Regions from separate parts of the Streptomyces sp. NPDC059201 genome, predicted to be linked through region 1. Evidence: riboswitches for the same ligand, from Rfam matches in the RefSeq annotation. Region 1 holds a riboswitch; each other region holds the start of a gene.

The links. Region 1 has a riboswitch for cobalamin ahead of ACFXMG_RS31690 (ABC transporter substrate-binding protein). Riboswitches for the same ligand answer to the same signal wherever they lie in the genome.
Region 2: it holds a riboswitch for cobalamin, as region 1 does, so the genes downstream of both, cobN (cobaltochelatase subunit CobN) here and ACFXMG_RS31690 (ABC transporter substrate-binding protein) in region 1, are expected to answer to the same signal.
Region 3: it holds a riboswitch for cobalamin, as region 1 does, so the genes downstream of both, ACFXMG_RS36635 (ribonucleoside-diphosphate reductase subunit alpha) here and ACFXMG_RS31690 (ABC transporter substrate-binding protein) in region 1, are expected to answer to the same signal.

The regions. Positions count from the first base shown of each region.
Region 1 covers NZ_JBHZBB010000012.1:94,005-96,196, forward strand. Annotated here, with positions in the region: gene ACFXMG_RS31680 (amino acid permease) at 1-727, shown strand, start outside; gene ACFXMG_RS31685 (Mov34/MPN/PAD-1 family protein) at 804-1,229, shown strand; cobalamin riboswitch at 1,207-1,351, shown strand; gene ACFXMG_RS31690 (ABC transporter substrate-binding protein) at 1,391-2,192, shown strand, end outside.
Region 2 covers NZ_JBHZBB010000007.1:195,480-197,671, forward strand. Annotated here, with positions in the region: gene cobN (cobaltochelatase subunit CobN) at 1-1,365, opposite strand, end outside; cobalamin riboswitch at 1,404-1,540, opposite strand; gene ACFXMG_RS23220 (cobalamin biosynthesis protein CobG) at 1,620-2,192, shown strand, end outside.
Region 3 covers NZ_JBHZBB010000017.1:51,573-53,764, forward strand. Annotated here, with positions in the region: gene ACFXMG_RS36630 (GNAT family N-acetyltransferase) at 9-512, shown strand; cobalamin riboswitch at 562-700, shown strand; gene ACFXMG_RS36635 (ribonucleoside-diphosphate reductase subunit alpha) at 828-2,192, shown strand, end outside.

The DNA.
Region 1 (2,192 bases):
CGTCACCGCGGGCGAGTCCAAGGACCCGAAGACCGTCCTGCCCAAGGCCATCAACACCGTGCCGTGGCGCATCGCCGTCTTCTACGTCGGCGCCCTGATCATGATCCTCTCGGTCGTCCCGTGGACCGAGTTCCAGCCCGGCGTCTCCCCGTTCGTCGCCGCCTTCGAGAAGATGGGCCTCGGCGTCGGCGCCGCCATCGTCAACTTCGTCGTGCTGACCGCCGCGCTCTCCTCCTGCAACTCCGGCATGTACTCCACCGGCCGCATGCTGCGCGACCTCGCGCTCAACGGCCAGGGCCCGAAGGTCTTCACCAAGCTCACCAAGGGCGGCACCCCGCTCATCGGCCTGACCTTCTCCGCCGCCCTCATGCTCGTCGGCGTCTGGATCAACTACGTCGCCCCGGGCAAGGCGTTCGAGTACGTCGTCTCCTTCGCCACCATCTCCGGAATGTGGGCCTGGATCATGATCCTGGTCAGCCAGATCCGCTACCGCCGCAAGTGCGACCGCGGCGAGCTGCCCGAGTCCACCTTCAAGGCCCCCGGCGCCCCCTGGACGAGCTGGTTCGCGCTCCTCTTCATCGGCATGGTCATCGTCATGATGGGCGTCGACGAGGGCGCCCGCGTCTCGCTCTACTGCGCCCCGGTGTGGGGACTCATCCTCACCGTCGCCTACCTGGTGCTCAAGGCCCGCAACCCCGAGGGCGCCGCCTTCGCCAAGCGCTCCTGACCCACCCCGTCCCAGCATCCGGGCCGCCCCGTACCACTCCTCGGTACGCGGCGGCCCGTCGGCTTATCCTGTCGCCATGCTGACCCTCACCCGAGACCTGTACGACCGCATCGTGGACCACGCGCGGGCGGACCACCCCGACGAGGCATGCGGCGTCGTCGCGGGACCGGTCGGCTCGGGCCGCCCCGAGCGCTTCATCCCGATGCTCAACGCCGCCCGCTCGCCCACCTTCTACGAGTTCGACTCCGCCGACCTCCTCAAGCTCTACCGCGACATGGACGACCGGGACGAGGAGCCCGTGATCATCTACCACTCGCACACGGCGACCGAGGCGTACCCCTCCCGCACCGACATCACCTACGCCAACGAGCCCGGCGCCCACTACGTCCTCGTCTCCACCGCGGACACCGACGCCGCCGGACCCTTCCAGTTCCGCTCGTACACGATCGTCGACGGAATCGTGACCGAGGAGGACGTCAAGGTCGTCGAGGCGTACGAGTAGTCTGACCCCGACCTTCAGGGCGGCAGGAGCCAGGAAGCCGGTGCGAGTCCGGCGCGGTCCCGCCACTGTGACCACACCCCCCGTGTGGGAGCCAGGAACTGACCTGCCGCCTTCTCACCACCGATCGGGGACGTGGAAATCCCCGGAGGAGGCCCTCCGCCATGACCCGGCGCCCCCGGCTGCTCGCCGCCACCGCCCTGCTGCCCCTGCTCGCCGCCTGCGCCGGCCCCGCGAGCGACCAGGACGCCGCGAAGCCCGCCCCCGGCTTCCCGTACACCGTCACCAACTGCGGCGAGACCACCACGTTCAAGGCCCCGCCGAAGCGCGCGGTCACCATGAACCAGCACGTCACCGAGATCCTCCTCGCCCTCGGCCTGGAGAAGTCCCTCGCCGGCACCGCCTACCTCGACGACGCGATCCTGCCCGCCTACCAGAAGGCGTACGACTCGGTCCCCGTCCTCTCCAAGGAGTACCCCTCCAAGGAGGCGCTGCTCGCCGCGAACCCCGACTTCGTCTATGGCGGCTACGCCTCCGCCTTCGACGCCAAGGACGGCCGCGCCCGCGACGACCTGGGCAAGGCCGGCATCACCACCCGCCTCAACAGCGAGTCCTGCCCCGCCGGCACCCCCACGGTCGACGACCTCTACCGCGAGGTCACCGAGGTCGGCCGCACCTTCGGCGTCCCCGACCGGGCCGAGAAGTGGAACAAGGAGGCCCGCGCCACCGTCGCCGCCACCGAGAAGCGCCTCGGCGGCCTCGACCCCGTCTCCGTCTTCGTCTACGACAGCGGCGACAAGACCGCCTTCACCGCCGGCGGCAAGGGCATCGGCAACGAGCTCATCAGCCGGGCCGGCGGCCGCAACGTCTTCGCCGACCTCCCCAAGGCGTTCGGCGACGCCACCTGGGAGCAGGTCGTCGCCCGCAAGCCCGAGGTCATCGTCATCTACGACTACGGCTCCACCA
Region 2 (2,192 bases), on a different contig from region 1:
CCGGTCGAGGAACATCTCGCCGGGCGCCGGGCCCCAGTGCTCCTCCACCTGCTCGCGCAGCTCGGCGGGCAGCTCGGCGTACCAGCGCTTGTAGTCGGCGGCCGGGATGCGGACCGGGTTCTTCGCCAGCTGCTCCTCGGTGAGCCAGTCCTGGTCGTGGCCGCCGGCCTCGATGAGGGCGTAGATCAGCTCGTCGCCGTCGCCGGAGACGAGGCCCGGCAGGTCCGCCTCGGGGCCGAAGTCGTAGCCCTCGGCGATCAGGCGGCGCAGCAGGGAGACGGCGGAGGCGGGGGTGTCGAGGCCGACCGCGTTGCCGATGCGGGAGTGCTTGGTGGGGTACGCGGAGAGGACGAGCGCGAGCCTCTTCTCGGCGTTCGGGATGTGCCGGAGGCGGGCGTGGCGGACGGCGATGCCGGCGACGCGGGCGGCGCGCTCGGCGTCGGCGACGTACGCGGGCAGCCCGTCGGCGTCGATCTCCTTGAAGGAGAACGGGACGGTGATGAGCCGCCCGTCGAACTCGGGGACGGCGACCTGGCTGGCTGCGTCCAGCGGCGACAGGCCCTCGTCGTTCTCGTCCCAGGCGGAGCGCGAGCCGGTCAGGCAGAGCGCCTGGAGCACCGGCACGTCGAGCGCGGCGAGCGCGCCCGCGTCCCACGCCTCCTCGTCGCCGCCCGCCTGCGCGGCGGCGGGCTTGGTGCCGCCGGCGGCGAGGACGGTGGTGACGATGGCGTCGGCTCCGCGCAGGACGGCGAGCAGCTCCTCCTCGGGGGCCCGCAGGGAGGCCACGTACAGCGGCAGCGCGCGGGCCCCGGCGTCCTCGATGGCGTCGCAGAGGGCGCCGACGAAGGCGGTGTTCCCGCTCATGTGGTGGGCGCGGTAGTAGAGCACCGCGATGACCGGTCCGGTCCCGTTCCGCTCGGCGCGGTCGAGGGGGCCCCAGGTGGGGGCGGCGGCCGGTGCCTCGAAGCCGTGGCCGGTGAGCAGCACGGTGTCGGAGAGGAAGCGGGCCAGCTGCTCCAGGTTGCCGGGTCCGCCGTGGGCGAGGTAGGCGTGCGCCTCGGTGGCGACGCCGATCGGCACGGTGGAGGCGGCCATCAGCTGGGCGTCGGGTGCCTGTTCGCCGCTGAGCACGACGACCGGCTTTCCGCTCGCGAGGAGCGTGTCGAGCCCCTCCTGCCAGGAGCGGACCCCGCCGAGCAGCCGGACGACGACGAGCTCGACCCCGTCGAGGAGCCCGGTCAGGTCACCCAGCGGAAGCCGGGAGGGATTGGCGAAGCGGTACGCGACCGGCCCTTCGGGCGCGGCAGCGTTCGCCGCGCGGGCACTGAGCAGGTCGGTGTCGGAGTGCGACAGCAGCAGGAGCATGGCGAGGCTCAGGCCCTTCCTCGGGGTTGTCCGCGCCCCGGGTGGTCGTATGGACGGCGGGAGTTCCTGACTCACCCGAACCGTCCCCGGTACGGGCTCACAGTGGCGGGACCGCGCCGGATTCTCACCGGGCTTCCTCCCCGGGGTCCTGGGACCCCATGCCGATCTGCATAGTAGATCGTGCGGTCGGCGCGCCGGAGGGGGCCGGAGAGTCGGCCGGATCACACCCGGTGGTCGTCCGGTTCCCCGTGGGTATGCTCGCCGCCATGCCGCCGACCCCACCCACGACGCCCGAACCGGGCGAACCCCGCATACGGGACCGTGGCGACGCGTGCCCCGGGGCGCTGCGTCTGCATGGCGCCGATGACGGGTTCCTGGCTCGACTCCGGCTGCCCGGGGGGCGGTTGACGGCGCGTCAGGTGGAGGTGCTGGCGGGGGCCGCCGCGTCTCTGGGGGACGGGCGGGTCAGTGTGACCTCGCGGGGGAACGCGGAGCTGCGGGGGCTCGGGGAGGGGTGCGGGGCGGAGCTGGCCGCGGTGCTCGGGGCGGCGGGGCTGCTGCCGTCCCCGACGCACGAGCGGGTCCGCAACATCGTGGCCTCGCCCGCCGCCGGGCTCGACGGACTCGGCCACGCGGACGTGCAGTTGTGGGTGCGGGAGCTGGACGCGGCCCTCTGCGCGGAGCCCCGCGCGGCGGGCCTCTCCGGGCGTTTCCTCTTCGTCCTCGACGACGGGCGCGGCGATGTGACCGGCCTCGGCGGCGATGTGACCTTGATCGCAGCACCGGACGGCGCCGCGCTCCTGACGGCGGGCTCCCGGACCTTCCGG
Region 3 (2,192 bases), on a different contig from region 1:
TTCCCGTCATGGACTTCACGATCAGGGCCGTACGGCCCGAGGAGCACGAGGAGCTCGGCGAGCTCACCGCCCGGGCCTACCTCGACGACGGGCACCTCACCTTCGGCGAGGACGACGACTACCTGCCGGTGATCAAGGACGTGGCCCGGCGGGCCGCCGAGGCGGAGGTCCTGGTCGCCGTGGACCCCGACGGGGCGCTGCTCGGCGGGGTCACCTTCACGCGCGGCGGCGGGGCGTGGGCGGACATCGCGGTCCCCGGCGAGGCCGAGTTCCGGCTGCTGGCCGTGGCGCGCGCGGCGCGCGGCCGGGGCGTCGGCGAGGCGCTCGTCCGGGCCTGCGCCGACCGGGCGAGGGCCCTCGACGGCTGCGCCCGGCTGGTGCTGTCCACCCAGGACGGGATGGCCTCAGCCCACCGGATCTACCGGCGGCTGGGCTTCACGCGGCTGCCCGAGCGGGACTGGAGCCCGGTTCCCGGCCTGTCCCCGCTGCTCGCCCTCACCCTGGAGCTCTGACACCTCACACCCGAGGGGGACACAACATGTGGGGGGTGCCGAGATCGGCGCCCCCCACATGTATGCTCGTGCTCGCTGTCGTCGCAGGGGAATCCGGTGCGAATCCGGAACTGTCCCGCAACGGTGTACTTCGTGTGCCCTTGTCCACGGAGCGAGTCCGAGCACCTGCCGGCAGTGCGCCCGGTACGACCGTTCCGGGTGCCGACGACGTCCGGGCCTCGCGGAGTGGGCCGGTGGACACGGGTGCATCCGCGTGTGTGCGCCCGTCCGCCCCTCCCCGCCGTGACCCCGGGCCGAGCGAGGGAGAGCCCCCACGTGACCATCGCGCCTGCGGGTCCGTCAGCCACCGAGGCCGCCGCGATCGAGAGCGACGGCCCCGGGACCGTACTGCTGCGGACCCTGACCGACCTCACCGCCGACCTCATCGACACCGACCCCGGCCGGGTCGCCGCCGCCGCGCTGCGCGGCCGGCACGCCGGGTCGGACGAGGCGGAACTGCGCGAACTGGCCACCGAGGCCGCGGCCGGTCTCATCTCCGAGGACCCCGCCTACTCCCGGCTCGCCGCCCGGCTGCTCACCCTCACCATCGCCGAGGAGGCGGCCTCGCAGGGCGCCGTCCGCTTCTCCGCCTCCGTCGCGACCGGTCACCGCGAGGGCCTGATCGCCGACCGCACCGCCGCCTTCGTCTCCCTGCACGCGAACCGGCTGGACGCGCTGATCGACCTGGCCGCCGACGACCGCTTCGGCTACTTCGGCCTGCGGACGCTGTACTCGCGCTACCTGCTGCGCCACCCGATCACCCGCAAGGTGATCGAGACCCCCCAGCACTTCATGCTCCGGGTGGCCGCCGGCCTCGCCGAGGACGACTCGGCGCGCGCGCTGGACGAGGTCGCGGCGCTGTACGGGCTGATGAGCCGGCTCGACTACCTGCCCTCCTCCCCCACGCTCTTCAACTCCGGCACCCGCCACCCGCAGATGTCCTCCTGCTACCTGCTGGACTCGCCGCTGGACGAGCTGGACTCGATCTACGACCGCTACCACCAGGTGGCGCGCCTGTCGAAGCACGCGGGCGGCATCGGCCTGTCGTACTCCCGGATCCGTTCGCGCGGTTCGCTGATCCGCGGCACCAACGGGCACTCCAACGGCATCGTGCCGTTCCTGAAGACGCTGGACGCCTCGGTCGCCGCCGTGAACCAGGGCGGCCGCCGCAAGGGCGCCGCCGCCGTCTACCTGGAGACCTGGCACGCGGACATCGAGGAGTTCCTGGAGCTCCGCGACAACACCGGCGAGGACGCCCGCCGCACCCACAACCTGAACCTCGCCCACTGGATCCCGGACGAGTTCATGCGCCGGGTGAACGCGGACGCCGAGTGGTCGCTCTTCTCCCCCGCCGACGTGCCCGAGCTCGTCGACCTGTGGGGCGAGGCGTTCGACGCCGCCTACCGCGCCGCCGAGGCCAAGGGCCTGGCCCGCCGCACGATGCCGGCCCGCGACCTGTACGGCCGGATGATGCGCACCCTGGCCCAGACCGGCAACGGCTGGATGACCTTCAAGGACGCCTCGAACCGTACGGCCAACCAGACCGCCGAGCCCGGCACGGTCGTCCACTCCTCCAACCTGTGCACCGAGATCATCGAGGTCACGGACGACGGCGAGACGGCCGTCTGCAACCTCGGCTCG